Regions from separate parts of the Streptomyces sp. NPDC051740 genome, predicted to be linked through region 1. Evidence: predicted binding sites of a transcription regulator. Region 1 holds the regulator's gene; the other holds the start of a gene.
What was found. The regulator HspR, encoded in region 1, represses chaperone genes until heat shock. The targets are predictions, from matches to a motif close to TTGAGNNNNNNNNNCTCAA.
Positions count from the first base shown of each region.

Region 2: lon (endopeptidase La) is a predicted target of HspR. The motif match lies at 1,422-1,440, and genes of this name have one in related genera.

Region 1 is NZ_JBITCL010000005.1:15,290-22,483, forward strand. It holds gene ACIA6T_RS10055 (helix-turn-helix transcriptional regulator) at 1-671, shown strand, start outside; gene ACIA6T_RS10060 (LuxR C-terminal-related transcriptional regulator) at 646-1,665, opposite strand; gene ACIA6T_RS10065 (sugar ABC transporter substrate-binding protein) at 2,099-3,217, opposite strand; gene ACIA6T_RS10070 (heat shock protein transcriptional repressor HspR) at 3,482-3,931, opposite strand; gene dnaJ (molecular chaperone DnaJ) at 3,938-5,119, opposite strand; gene grpE (nucleotide exchange factor GrpE) at 5,156-5,827, opposite strand; gene dnaK (molecular chaperone DnaK) at 5,824-7,194, opposite strand, start outside.
Region 2 is NZ_JBITCL010000008.1:174,747-181,940, reverse strand. It holds gene lon (endopeptidase La) at 1-1,399, opposite strand, end outside; gene ACIA6T_RS16090 (spermidine synthase) at 1,551-2,240, shown strand; gene ACIA6T_RS16085 (response regulator transcription factor) at 2,365-3,105, shown strand; gene ACIA6T_RS16080 (ATP-binding protein) at 3,102-4,214, shown strand; gene ACIA6T_RS16075 (multifunctional oxoglutarate decarboxylase/oxoglutarate dehydrogenase thiamine pyrophosphate-binding subunit/dihydrolipoyllysine-residue succinyltransferase subunit) at 4,506-7,194, shown strand, end outside.

The DNA of each region.
Region 1 (7,194 bases):
CCGCCCACTCGATCACGGTGCTCGAGGGCAACGACCGCATCAACAGCGCGCTGGACCTGGCCACCGCCCAGTGCCGGACGGAGATGCTCACCGTCCAGCCGAGCGGGCACCGGCCCGAACGCAGCCTGCTGCAGGGGTTCGAGCGCGACCGGCTGCTCGTCGAACGCGGCGTGCGCATACGCACCCTCTACCAGCACACCGCCCGGTTCAACCCCGAGCGCCTCTCCTACGTCGAGCAGTTCGCCAACGGCAGGGCGGAGTACCGCACCATCGACGAGCTGGTGGAGCGCCTCATCATCTGCGACGAGACGGTCGCCTTCATCCCCGTGCGCGACGACCGCCAGGTCGCCCTGGAACTGCGGCACACCGGCCTCGTCCGCTATCTGAGCAAGGTCTTCGAGTTCATGTGGAGCCGCGCGGTCCCGCTGACCGCCGGCACCCCCTACGAGACCGCGCCCGACGGCATACCGGAGATACAGCACTCCATCGCCAAGCTCCTGGTGGAGGGCCACGTGGACGAGGCCATCGCCCGCCGCCTCGGCATGAACGTACGGACGTGCCGCGCCCACATCGCCAAACTCGCCGCCACCCTCGGCAGCGGCAGCCGGGCCCAGCTCGGCTACCTCATCGCGGAGTCCGGGATCCTCAACCAGGAGGGCGCACCGCAGTGACGGCGGGGCGGCGGAAGCCGTCCAGGCCGGCCTGGGCGATACGGACGCCGAGCTGCGTACGGCTGGTCGCGCCCAGCGTCTCCGACAGGCGGGCGATGTGGGCCCGGCAGGTCCGCACGCTGATGCCGAGGCGTTCCGCGATCACCGCGTCCTGATGGCCCTCCGCGAGCAGCGCCGCGATGGACTGCTCCCGGTGCGAGATGCCCTCGATGCCGGTGTCGGGCAGCGGGGCGGTCAGCGGGATGGCGAGCCGCCACAGCCGGTCGAAGACCGTGCCCAGGTACTCCACCAGCGCCGGGTGGCGCAGCTCCAGCGCCATGGTGCGCTCGGTGTTGGCGGGGATGAAGGCGACCGTGCGGTCGAAGAGGATCAGCCGCTCGACCACCTCGTCCAGGGTGCGCGCCTCCACCGCGTCGCCCATCAGCTCCAGATAGCTGAGCAGTCCGTGCCCGTGCCGGGCGACATGCGTGTACAGGTCCCGCATGCGCACGCCCCGGCCGCGCAGCGCCGTCGCCCGGTGCAGGCCCTCGGACAGCTCCGCCTCGCGCCGGATGCCGCCCGGCTGGACGGTGAGCACCTCGGTGGTGCACGCCTGGGTCGCCTCGTCCATCGCGGCCTGGATGCGGGCGAGCCCGTCCAGCACCCGGATCGCCGGGCCCTCCGCCGCCGTCGGCGCGGCGGGCACCCGGTGGCCCAGACCGGCGTACCGTTCGAAGGCCTCGACGGTCGAGCCGACCCGGCGCCGGCTCGCGTTCACCTCGTCGTACATCCCGCGCAGCAGCCGGGTCATGACCTCCTGCGGGGGAGTGGGGACGAGCCAGTCCATGTCGTCGGGGTCGGGGTGCAGCAGGGCCAGTTCCAGCAGGCAGGGCACCGGCTCCGCGTCCCGGCGCGGCAGCCGTCCGCGCCGTACGGCCCGGGAATACACGCGATCCCCGGCCTCGCACAGTCGGTCAGCACCGTGTGGATGCCCGTCCGTCCCGTGCCCGGCCATCGCCCGTCCCACCCCCGGTTCAGCCACTTTCCGCAGCGCAACTATGCGCGGCCGGAACCGGCTGTGCAACATGGGCAGGGTCCGGCGCCGGGATCAGGCCGGATCAGGGAGCGGGGTCCGGTGGTGGGGTACCTCCCACGCCTTTCAGGCAGTGGGGGAGCATCGCAAGGCGGAGGAGGGCGCCAGGGCGGAGCCCTGGCGACCGACGACAACGCGGCGGTGGGGGTCCCCCCGCGCATGGGGGTCCCCCGCGCATGGGGGTCCCCCGCGCATGGGGATCCCCCCGCTCGAGCGAAGCCGAGAGTGGGGGAGGAGCCGAGAGTGGGGGGAATGGTGCCAGGGCCCGCGAGCCCGGCCTGATCCCGGCGCCAGACCCTGAGAGCCGGCGCCGGTCGGAGGACCGGCGGGTGTCCGGATACCGACGGGTCGGCGGCTACTTCAGCTTGACCGCCTCGCAGGCCGCCGCGAACTCCGCGGTGCAGATGTCCGAGACGTCGTAGATCTCGTCGGCGACCACGGTGTCCTCGATGTTGTCCTTGGTCAGCGCGACCACGGGCACGAGCTGCGCCGGGATGTCCTTGGTGGTGGGGCTGTCCACCCGCTCGCGGGTGAGCGCGTCGAACTGGATGTCCTTGCCCTGGACCTTCGCCACGGCCATCTCGGCGGCGTTCTCGGCCTCGTCCGGGTAGGACTTGTACACGCTCATGTACTGCTCGCCGGCGAGGATGCGCTGCACCGCCGCGAGTTCGGCGTCCTGGCCGGTGATCGGGGGCAGCTCGGTCACGCCGGCGGCCTTGAGCGCCTTGACGATGCCGCCCGCCATGCCGTCGTTGGCGGAGTAGACCGCCTTGATGTCGCCCGCGCCGATCGCGTCGATCGCCTCGGCCATGTTGGCCTGCGCGTTCTCCGGCTTCCAGTCCTTGGTGTCGTAGGACTTGGCGATCGTCACCTGGCCCTTGAGCTCGGAGAGCGCGCCCGCCTTGAACTGCTTGGCGTTGGGGTCGGTCGACGAGCCGTTCATCATCACGATCTTGTCGGTGATGCCGGACTCGGCGCCGAGCGCCTCCAGCAGGGAACGGCCCTGCACCTCGCCGACCAGCTCGTTGTCGAAGGAGATGTACGCGTCGATCGGGCCCTCGGCGAGACGGTCGTAGGCGATGACGGGGATGCCCGCGTCCTTGGCCTTCTGCACGCTGTCCGCGACGGCGTGCGCGTCGACCGCGTCCAGCACGATGACGTCGACCTTGTCGTCGATCATCTGCTGCATCTGGTCGGCCTGCTTGCCGGCGTCCGCCTCGGCGTTGGCGTACTCGACCTTGCCCTTCTTGTTGGTGAGCGACTCCACCTTCGTCTTGAAGATGGGGTAGTCGAACTGCTCGTACCGGGTGTTGGCCTTCTCCGGGAGCAGCAGCCCGACGGTCATGTCGTCGCCCTTGGCCGGGCTCTCGTCGTCACTGCTCCCCGTCGCGTTGAGCGCGCCGCATCCGACGAGCGTGACGGACATGGCGGTGGCGGCCACGGATATGGCGATACGACGCATGCGAGGGCTCACTTCAGGTGCGTTTCGGACGTGGGCACAGCTTTGCGGCCCATGTGACTGAAAAGCCAACGCTTCAGTCCCCACCGGAGTCAAGGTCGGCCGCTTAACGAGATGGACACAGCACGGTGCGCCGAAATCGTGAGAGACCTGCGGACGTCCGGCGAGAATCATCTGGACACGCAGCCATACCATAGTCACACAAGCAACTGTGCCTAAACCGAGAGGCCCGGAGGTTCGTGAACCTCCGGGCCTCTCTCGGTACTCCGGGCCGGCGCCTCAGTCCGGCTGCTGCCGCTTGGGCCGCCACACCACCAGCGCGCTGGTCTGCTGCACCTCCTGGTAGGGCACCAGGTCACGGCGGTACGAGGCGTGCACCGCGGCCTCGCGCTGCCGCATCGCCGCGGCCGCCCCGTCCAGGGCGTTCTCCAGCTCGGCCGCGCGGGCCTGGAGGGCGGCGACCTGGTTCTCCAGTTCGATGATGCGCTTGATTCCGGCCAGGTTGATGCCCTCGTCCTGCGACAGCTGCTGCACCTGACGGAGCAGCTCGATGTCACGGGCCGAGTAACGGCGGCCCCGTCCGGCCGTGCGGTCCGGCGACACGAGACCCAGCCGGTCGTACTGCCGCAGCGTCTGCGGGTGCAGGCCGGAGAGCTGGGCCGCCACCGAGATGACGTAGACCGGGGTGTCCTGGGTCAGTTCATACGGATTGCGTCGACGGCCGTCCATCTGAAATCAAGCTCCCTTCGCGGCCTGAAACAGCTCCGCCCGCGGATCGTCGTCCGCGGTCGCCTCGCGATACGCCTCCAGTGCGTCACGAGCCTTCCCCGACACGTCCTTGGGAACACTCACCTCCACGGTGACCAGCAGATCGCCGCGGGTGCCGTCCTTGCGGACCGCGCCCTTGCCCCGGGCCCGCATGGTGCGCCCGTTGGGCGTGCCCGGCGGCAGCTTCAGCGTGACCGGCGGACCGCCCAGCGTCGGCACCCGGACCTCGCCGCCGAGGGCGGCCTCGGTGAACGCCACCGGGACCGTGACGGTGAGGTTGTCGTCCTTGCGGCCGAACACCGGGTGGGCGCCGACGTGCACGACGACGTACAGATCGCCGGCGGGACCGCCGCGCTCGCCCGGCGCGCCCTTGCCGCGCAGCCGGATCCGCTGGCCGTCGCTGACGCCCGCGGGGATGCGCACCTGCATGGTCCGCGAGGACTTGGCCCGGCCGCTGCCCTTGCAGATCTCGCAGGGCTCCTCCGCGATCAGACCGCGGCCCTTGCAGTCGGGGCAGGGGTCGGTGAGCGAGAAGCCGCCGCCGGAGCCCCGCGCCACCTGGCCGGTGCCGACGCAGGTCGGGCACACGCGCGGTGTGCCGTTCTTGTCGCCGGTGCCCGAACAGGCCTTGCAGGGCGCCTGCGACGACATCCGCAGCGGGACGGTCGCGCCCTCGATCGCCTCGGTGAAGCTGAGCGTCACCTCGGACTCGATGTCCTGGCCGCGCCGCGGCTGGGTGCGCGTGGTGCCCGCGCCGCCGCGGTTGAACAGGCCCCCGAAGACGTCACCGAGGCCGCCGCCGAAGCCGCCGCCCGCCTGCTGGCCGCCGGCACCCTGACCGCCGAAGAGGTCACCCAGGTCGAAGTTGAAGGAGCCGCCGCCCGCGCCCGGCCCCGGACGGAAGCCTCCGCTGCCGAAGAGCGCGCGCGCCTCGTCGTACTCCTTGCGCTTCTTGGGGTCGCCGAGGACGTCGTTCGCCTCGGAGATCTCCTTGAACCGCTCCTCCGCCTTGGCGTTGCCCTTGTTGGCGTCCGGGTGGAACTCGCGGGCGAGCTTCCGGTACGCCTTCTTGATCTCGGCCTCGGTGGCGTCCTTGGGGACGCCGAGGACCTTGTAGAAGTCCTTCTCGATGAAGTCCTTGGTGCTCATCCCCGACGTCCCTCCTTCCCTGCGTCAGCTATTACGTCAGCCCTCCTCCGGGCCACCGCTCTCCTTGTCCTCCGACGGTCCGTCCTGCGCCTCGGTGGTCTCCTCGGCCGGCTTGACCGCCTGCGCGCCGGGCTGCGGCTCGGCGACGGCCACCCGCGCGGGGCGGATGGTGCGCTCGCCGATCCGATACCCCGGCTGCAGAATCGCCACGCACGTCGTCTCGGTGACGTCCGGCGCGTAGCTGTGCATCAGCGCCTCGTGGATCGTCGGGTCGAAGGGCTCGCCCTCCTTGCCGAACTGCTGGAGGCCCATCTTGGCGATGACCGTCTCCAGCGACTCCGCGACGGACTTGAAGCCGCCGACCAGCTCGCCGTGTTCCCGCGCGCGGCCGACGTCGTCGAGCACGGGGAGCAGCTCGCTCAGGAGGTTCGCCACGGCGATCTCCTTCACGGCGATCCGGTCGCGCTCGACCCGGCGGCGGTAGTTCTGGAACTCGGCCTGGAGGCGCTGGAGGTCCGCCGTGCGCTCGTTGAGCGCCGTGCGCGCCTGGTCCAGCTGGGCCACCAGGGCCGCTTCCTGGCCCGTGTCCCCGGCCGGGGCCGCCCCCTCCTCCGCGGAGGGTGTGGCGGCGGCCTTCGGCTCGGCTTCGTCGGAGGGGACGTCGGGCTGCTGCGACTGCTCGTCGAAGCCCGGGGTCTCCTCGGTCACGCCGCACCGTCCTTGCGGTCCTCGTCGACGATCTCGGCGTCGACGACGTCGTCGTCGGCCTTCGCCTCACCGGCACCGGCGGACGCGCCACCGGCGGCCTGCCCGGCCTGGGCGTCGGCGTACAGGGCCTGGCCCAGCTTCTGGGAGACGGCGGCGACCTTCTCCGTGGCGGTGCGGATCTCGGCGGAGTCCTCGCCCTTGAGCTTCTCCTTCAGCTCGGCGACGGCGGTCTCGACCTCGGTCCTGACGTCACCGGGGACCTTGTCCGCGTTGTCGCTGAGGAACTTCTCGGTCTGGTAGACGAGCTGCTCGCCCTGGTTGCGGGTCTCGGCGGCCTCGCGGCGGGCGTGGTCCTCCTCCGCGTACTTCTCGGCCTCCTGGCGCATCCGGTCGACCTCGTCCTTCGGCAGCGAGGAGCCGCCGGTGACGGTCATCTTCTGCTCCTTGCCCGTGCCCAGGTCCTTCGCGGTCACGTGCATGATGCCGTTGGCGTCGATGTCGAAGGAGACCTCGATCTGCGGGACGCCGCGCGGCGCCGGCGGCAGACCGGTCAGCTCGAACATGCCGAGCTTCTTGTTGTACGCGGCGATCTCGCGCTCGCCCTGGTAGACCTGGATCTGCACCGACGGCTGGTTGTCCTCGGCCGTGGTGAAGATCTCGGAGCGCTTCGTCGGGATCGTGGTGTTGCGCTCGATCAGCTTGGTCATGATGCCGCCCTTGGTCTCGATGCCGAGGGACAGCGGGGTGACGTCGAGCAGCAGGACGTCCTTGACCTCGCCCTTGAGGACACCGGCCTGGAGAGCGGCACCGATCGAGACGACCTCGTCCGGGTTGACGCCCTTGTTGGCCTCCTTGCCGCCGGTCATCTCCTTGACGAGCTCGGCGACGGCGGGCATGCGGGTGGAGCCACCGACGAGAACGACGTGGTCGATCTCGGACAGCTGGATGCCGGCGTCCTTGATGACGTTGTGGAACGGCGTCTTGCAGCGCTCCAGCAGGTCGGCCGTGAGCTGCTGGAACTGGGCGCGGGTGAGCTTCTCGTCCAGGTGCAGCGGGCCCTCGGCGGACGCGGTGATGTAGGGGAGGTTGATCGAGGTCTCGGTGGACGAGGACAGCTCGATCTTCGCCTTCTCGGCGGCCTCGCGCAGACGCTGCAGCGCCATCTTGTCCTTGCCGAGGTCCACGCCGTGGCCCGACTGGAACTGCTTGACCAGGTAGTCGACGACGCGCTGGTCCCAGTCGTCACCACCGAGGTTGTTGTCACCGTTGGTGGCCTTCACCTCGACGACACCGTCGCCGATCTCCAGCAGGGAGACGTCGAAGGTACCGCCACCGAGGTCGAAGACGAGGATCGTCTGGTCGTCCTT
Region 2 (7,194 bases), on a different contig from region 1:
CCAGGTAGTGGTCCCGGAAGGTGTGGTTCTGCGCCGGGTCGAGGACCTCCAGCAGGGCTGCGGCCGGGTCTCCGCGGAAGTCGGAGCCGACCTTGTCGATCTCGTCCAGCAGGACGACCGGGTTCATCGACCCGGCTTCCTTGATCGCCCGCACGATCCGGCCGGGCAGCGCGCCGACGTACGTACGGCGGTGGCCGCGGATCTCGGCCTCGTCGCGGACGCCGCCGAGGGCGACGCGGACGAACTTGCGGCCCATCGCGTGGGCGACGGACTCGCCGAGCGAGGTCTTGCCCACGCCCGGCGGACCCACCAGGGCCAGCACGGCACCGCCACGCCTGCCGCCGACCACGCCCAGGCCCCGGTCGCTGCGCCGCTTGCGCACCGCCAGGTACTCGGTGATCCGCTCCTTCACGTCCGCCAGGCCCGCGTGCTCGGCGTCGAGGACCGCCTGGGCGCCCTGGATGTCGTAGGCGTCCTCGGTGCGCTCGCTCCACGGCATCTCCAGGACCGTGTCGAGCCAGGTGCGGATCCAGGAGCCCTCGGGCGACTGGTCGGAGGAGCGCTCCAGCTTGTCGACCTCCTTGAGCGCGGCCGCGCGGACCTTCTCCGGCAGGTCGGCGGCCTCGACGCGGGCGCGGTAGTCGTCGGACTCCTCGCCCTCCTGCTCGCCGTTGAGCTCGCGCAGCTCCTTGCGTACGGCTTCGAGCTGGCGGCGCAGCAGGAACTCGCGCTGCTGCTTGTCGACGCCCTCCTGGACGTCCTTGGCGATGGTCTCGGCGACGTCCTGCTCGGCGAGGTGGTCGCGCAGCTGCTGGGTGGCGAGCTTCAGCCGGGCCACCGGGTCGGTGGTCTCCAGCAGGGCGGTCTTCTGTTCGGTGGTCAGGAACGGCGAGTAGCCGGAGTTGTCGGCGAGCGCGGAGACGTCCTCGATGGCCTGGACCCGGTCGACGACCTGCCAGGCACCGCGCTTGCGCAGCCAGGCGGTGGCGAGCGCCTTGTACTCCTTGACGAGTTCGGTCACGTGCCCCGGCAGCGGCTCGGGCACGGTCTCGTCGATACGGGTGCCCTCCACCCACAGCGCGGCTCCCGGCCCGGTGGTCCCGGCGCCGATGCGCACGCGGTCCCGGCCGCGGATCAGGGCGCCCGGGTCACCGTCGGCGAGCCTGCCGACCTGCTCGACCGTGCCGAGCACGCCCGTACCGGCGTAGGTCCCGTCGACGCGTGGCACCAGGAGCACCTTGGGCTTTCCCGGCGCGGTGCGGGCGGCGGCCTGGGCGGCCTCCACCGCGGCGCGCACCTCGGAATCGCTCAGGTCCAGCGGAACCACCATCCCGGGCAGCACGACCTCGTCGTCGAGCGGCAGCACAGGCAGGGCGAGCGGTGTGGACTCAGCAGCCATGATCTCCCCTTCGGCAGTCAAGTTGAGCTATGCCGACTCAATGCTTGTGAGCCGCCGAATGTTCCCGGAGCCGTGTTCGCTCTGAGCGATCATCGTCCCGGGGTGCCGAAGCCCCTGACCGCCGCGGAAAGGGAGCTGTCAGGATGAACGCATGTCCACCCCGTACGACATTCCCGAACCCCCCGAAGTCCTGGACCGTCGCGAGGGCCCGTACGGCGAGGTCGTGCTGCGCAGGCACGGGGGCCTGCTGCAGATCATCGCCAACGGCTGCTTCCTGATGGACACCTCCGACGGCCGTTCGGAGCGGCGGCTCGTGGACGCCGCGCTGGCCGCCCTCGACGCCCGCGCGGTGGACCCCCACGTCCTGATCGGCGGTCTCGGGGTCGGCTTCTCGCTCTCGCACGCCGCCGGGCAGCCCCGCTGGGGACGGATCGCCGTGGTGGAACGCGAACCGGCGATCATCGAGTGGCACCGCGCGGGGCCGCTGTCCGGGCTCTCCGCGCGGGCCCTCGCCGACCCGCGTACGGAGATCGTCGAGGCGGACCTCGTCCGTTACCTCGATGAGACGTCGGACACGTTCGACGCGCTCTGCCTCGACATCGACAACGGGCCCGACTGGACCGTCACCGAGGACAACGACGGGCTCTACTCGACGGCCGGACTCGCCGCCTGCGCAAGGGTGTTGAGGCCGGGCGGGGTACTCGCCGTGTGGTCGGCGAAGCCGTCCCCGGAATTCGAGGGAACCTTGCGGAATGCCGGGTTCCAACAGGTGCGTACCGAAGAGATCCACGTTGCCCGGGGCGTTCCGGACGTCGTGCACCTCGGCGTCCGCCCTGGATAGCAAAGGCGCGGTGACTCCCCGTACGCTGCTGCCCTGACGCGGTCATTCAAGCGTCAATCGCAGTGATGCGCAGACGACGGATCACCCCACGGATTCCGGAAAAAGCACACCTCAGGGGCGGGCGATGGAGCAGACACAGACCTCCCACAACGGCACGGTCACGGCCACCCCCGGCGCCCAGCGCCGGGTCCTGGTGGTCGAGGACGACGCGACGATCGTGGACGCCATCGCGACTCGCCTGCGCGCCGAGGGATTCCTGGTGCAAACGGCGGGCGACGGCCCGTCCGCGGTGGACACGGCGGAGGCATGGCAGCCCGATCTGCTGATCCTCGACATCATGCTGCCCGGCTTCGACGGCCTGGAGGTCTGCCGGCGCGTGCAGGCCCAGCGGCCGGTGCCGGTGATGATGCTCACCGCGCGTGACGACGAGACCGACATGCTGGTCGGGCTGGGCGTCGGCGCCGACGACTACATGACGAAGCCCTTCTCCATGCGGGAGCTGGCGGCCCGCGTGCACGTACTGCTGCGCCGCATGGAGCGGGCGGCCCTCGCGGCGACGACCCCGCGCAGCGGCATCCTGCGCCTGGGCGAGCTGGAGATCGACCACGCGCAGCGCAGGGTGCGGGTGCGCAGCGAGGACGTCCATCTGACGCCCACCGAGTTCGACCTCCTGGTGTGCCTGGCGAACACCCCCCGCGCGGTGCTCTCCCGTGAGCAGCTGCTGGCCGAGGTGTGGGACTGGGCGGACGCCTCCGGCACCCGCACGGTCGACAGCCACATCAAGGCGCTGCGCCGGAAGATCGGCGCCGAGCGCATCCGCACCGTGCACGGCGTGGGCTACGCCCTGGAGACGCCGACGCCATGAGCGACGGTCCGGCCGGACGCAGAGGCCCCGGGGCGCGGCAGCCCTGGGGCGGTGTACGCCCGTTCTCGATCAAGACCAAGCTGGGTGCGCTGGTCGTCGTCTCGGTCCTGATCACCACGGGACTGTCGGTGATCGCCGTGCACACCAAGACGGAGCTGCGCTTCATCACGATCTTCTCGATGATCGCGACGCTGCTCATCACGCAGTTCGTGGCGCACTCGCTCACCGCGCCGCTGGACGACATGAACGCCGTGGCCCGTTCCATCTCGCACGGCGACTACACCCGCCGGGTGCGCGAGAACCGCTGGGACGAGCTCGGTGACCTGGCCCGGACGATCAACGTCATGGCCGACGAGCTGGAGGCCCAGGACCGCCAGCGCAAGGAGCTGGTCGCCAACGTCTCGCACGAGCTGCGCACACCCATCGCGGGCCTGCGCGCGGTGCTGGAGAACATCGTCGACGGCATCACCCAGGCCGACCCCGAGACGATGCGCACGGCCCTGAAGCAGACCGAGCGGCTGGGCCGCCTCGTGGAGACGCTCCTCGACCTGTCCCGCCTGGACAACGGCGTGGTGCCGCTGAAGAAGCGGCGGTTCGAGGTGTGGCCGTACCTGTCCGGGGTGCTGAAGGAGGCCAACATGGTCTCCACGGCCCGCGCGGGCATGGCCTCCGGATCGGGCAGCCACACCCGTACGGACGTCCATCTGCACCTCGACGTGTCGCCGCTGGAACTCGTCGCGCACGCCGACCCCGAGCGCATCCACCAGGTCGTCGCCAACCTCATCGACAACGCGGTCAAGCACAGCCCGCCGCACGGCCGGGTGACGGTCCGGGCGCGGCCCGGGAACCAGCCGGAGTCGCTGGAGCTCGAGGTGCTGGACGAGGGGCCCGGCATTCCGCGGGCCGAGTGGCACCGCGTCTTCGAGCGGTTCAACCGGGGCAACGTCAACCGGCCGCACGGTCCGGGCAGCGACGGCGGCACCGGTCTCGGCCTGGCGATCGCCCGCTGGGCCGTCGATCTGCACGGCGGCCGGATCGGAGTGGCCGAATCCGAGCGGGGCTGCCGGATTCTCATCACTCTTCCGGGAGCGTCATCCGTACCAAGTTGACGTAAAGTTCGAAGCGGAGCCGCAAGATCCATCCGTGTTCGCACTGACGGACACGTGTGATCGGGCAGAGGCCCGCGCGAACCGCGCGCCGGGGCCCGTCCGAGCGATCCCTGAACCGGCCCGGAGACGCGGAACCACGGTTGTTTCCCGCCATTTCCCGCGCCGAAACACCCGCCGTGATGTGACTTACACGACGATGGACGGGCCCGGCCTGACCTTCTCGCTCTTGGGGGCGTAGCCTTTATTTCCGCTGTCCATCATCTTGCGAAGCGGAAGAGGGCGGTTGACGCCGTGTCGCCACAGTCCCCCAGTAACTCGAGCATCTCGACCGACACCGACCAAGCGGGTAAGAACCCCGCTGCGGCCTTCGGTGCCAACGAATGGCTCGTCGACGAGATCTACCAGCAGTACCTCCAGGACCCGAACTCGGTGGACCGAGCCTGGTGGGACTTCTTCGCCGACTACAAGCCGGGCGCGCCTGCGACCTCGGCTCCGGCGGGTACCGCGGCCGCGGGGGCCGCGGGAACCACCACCCCGGCCCAGCCGGCCGCTCCGGCCCAGCCCGCCGCGCCCGCTCCGGCGGCCGCGCGGCCCGCCGCGCCTGCCGCTCAGCCGGCCGCCAAGGCGCCCGCCGCCCCGGCCCAGGCTCCGGCTCCCGCCCCGGCGAAGGCCGCCGCGCCGGCCGCGCCCGCCGCCGCGAAGCCGAAGCCCGGTGCAAGCACCGGCTCCACTGGAGCGGCTGACGCCGCGCGAACGTCTGCGACCGAGGCGAAGACCGGCCCCGAGCAGGTCACCCTGCGCGGCCCGTCCGCCGCCGTGGCGAAGAACATGGACGCCTCCCTCGAGCTGCCCACGGCCACGTCCGTGCGCGCGGTCCCGGTGAAGCTCCTGTTCGACAACCGCATCGTCATCAACAACCACCTCAAGCGTGCCCGGGGCGGGAAGATCTCCTTCACGCACCTCATCGGCTACGCGATGGTGCAGGCCATCAAGGCCATGCCGGCGATGAACCACTCGTTCGCGCGGGTGGACGGCAAGCCGACCCTGGTGAAGCCGGAGCACGTCAACCTCGGTCTGGCCATCGACCTGGTGAAGCCCAACGGCGACCGCCAGCTGGTCGTCGCGGCCATCAAGAAGGCCGAGACGCTGAACTTCTTCGAGTTCTGGCAGGCCTACGAGGACATCGTCCGTCGCGCCCGCGACAACAAGCTGACGATGGACGACTTCACCGGCGTCACGGTCTCCCTGACCAACCCCGGCGGCCTCGGCACCGTCCACTCCGTGCCGCGCCTGATGCCCGGCCAGTCGGTGATCATGGGCGTCGGCTCCATGGACTACCCGGCGGAGTTCCAGGGCACCTCCCAGGACACCCTGAACAAGCTCGGCATCTCCAAGGTCATGACGCTCACGTCGACCTACGACCACCGGGTGATCCAGGGCGCCGCCTCCGGCGAGTTCCTGCGCGCGGTCGCCAACCTCCTGCTCGGCGAGAAGAACTTCTACGACGAGATCTTCGAGGCGCTGCGCATCCCCTACGAGCCGGTCCGCTGGCTCAAGGACATCGACGCCTCCCACGACGACGACGTCACCAAGGCCGCCCGCGTCTTCGAGCTGATCCACTCCTACCGGGTCCGCGGCCACGTCATGGCCGACACCGACCCGCTGGAGTACCGCCAGCGCAAGCACCCCGACCTGGACATCGTCGAGCACGGCCTCACCCTGTGGGACCTGGAGCGCGAGTTCGCCGTCGGCGGCTTCGCCGGCAAGTCCCTGATGAAGCTGCGCGACATCCTCGGCGTGCTGCGCGACTCGTACTGCCGCACCACCGGCGTCGAGTTCATGCACATCCAGGACCCCAAGCAGCGCAAGTGGATCCAGGACCGCATCGAGCGCTCGCACACCAAGCCGGAGCGCGAGGAGCAGCTGCGCATCCTGCGCCGGCTGAACGCGGCGGAGGCCTTCGAGACCTTCCTGCAGACGAAGTACGTCGGCCAGAAGCGCTTCTCCCTGGAGGGCGGCGAGTCCGTCATCCCGCTGCTGGACGCGGTGCTGGACTCGGCCGCCGAGTCCCGCCTGGACGAGGTCGTCATCGGCATGGCCCACCGCGGCCGGCTGAACGTGCTGGCGAACATCGTCGGCAAGTCGTACGCGCAGATCTTCCGCGAGTTCGAGGGCAACCTCGACCCGAAGTCGATGCACGGCTCCGGCGACGTGAAGTACCACCTGGGCGCCGAGGGCACCTTCACCGGCCTGGACGGCGAGCAGATCAAGGTCTCCCTGGTCGCCAACCCCTCGCACCTGGAGGCGGTCGACCCGGTCCTGGAGGGCGTCTCCCGCGCCAAGCAGGACATCATCGGCAAGGGCGGCACGGACTTCACCGTCCTGCCGGTGGCGATCCACGGCGACGCGGCCTTCGCGGGCCAGGGCGTGGTGGCCGAGACCCTGAACATGTCGCAGCTGCGCGGCTACCGCACCGGCGGCACGGTCCACGTCGTCATCAACAACCAGGTCGGCTTCACCGCCGCCCCGGAGTCGTCGCGCTCGTCGATGTACGCGACGGACGTGGCCCGCATGATCGAGGCCCCGATCTTCCACGTGAACGGCGACGACCCTGAGGCCGTGGTCCGCGTCGCGCGGCTCGCCTTCGAGTTCCGCCAGGCGTTCAACAAGGACGTGGTGATCGACCTCATCTGCTACCGCCGCCGTGGTCACAACGAGTCGGACAACCCGGCCTTCACCCAGCCGCTGATGTACGACCTGATCGACAAGAAGCGCTCGGTGCGCAAGCTGTACACCGAGTCCCTCATCGGTCGCGGCGACATCACCCTGGAAGAGGCCGAGCAGGCGCTGCAGGACTACCAGGGCCAGCTGGAGAAGGTCTTCACCGAGGTCCGCGAGGCCACCTCGCAGCCGTCCGCCGCGCTGCCGTCCGAGCCGCAGGCCGAGTTCCCGGTCGCCGTGAACACCGCGGTGACCACGG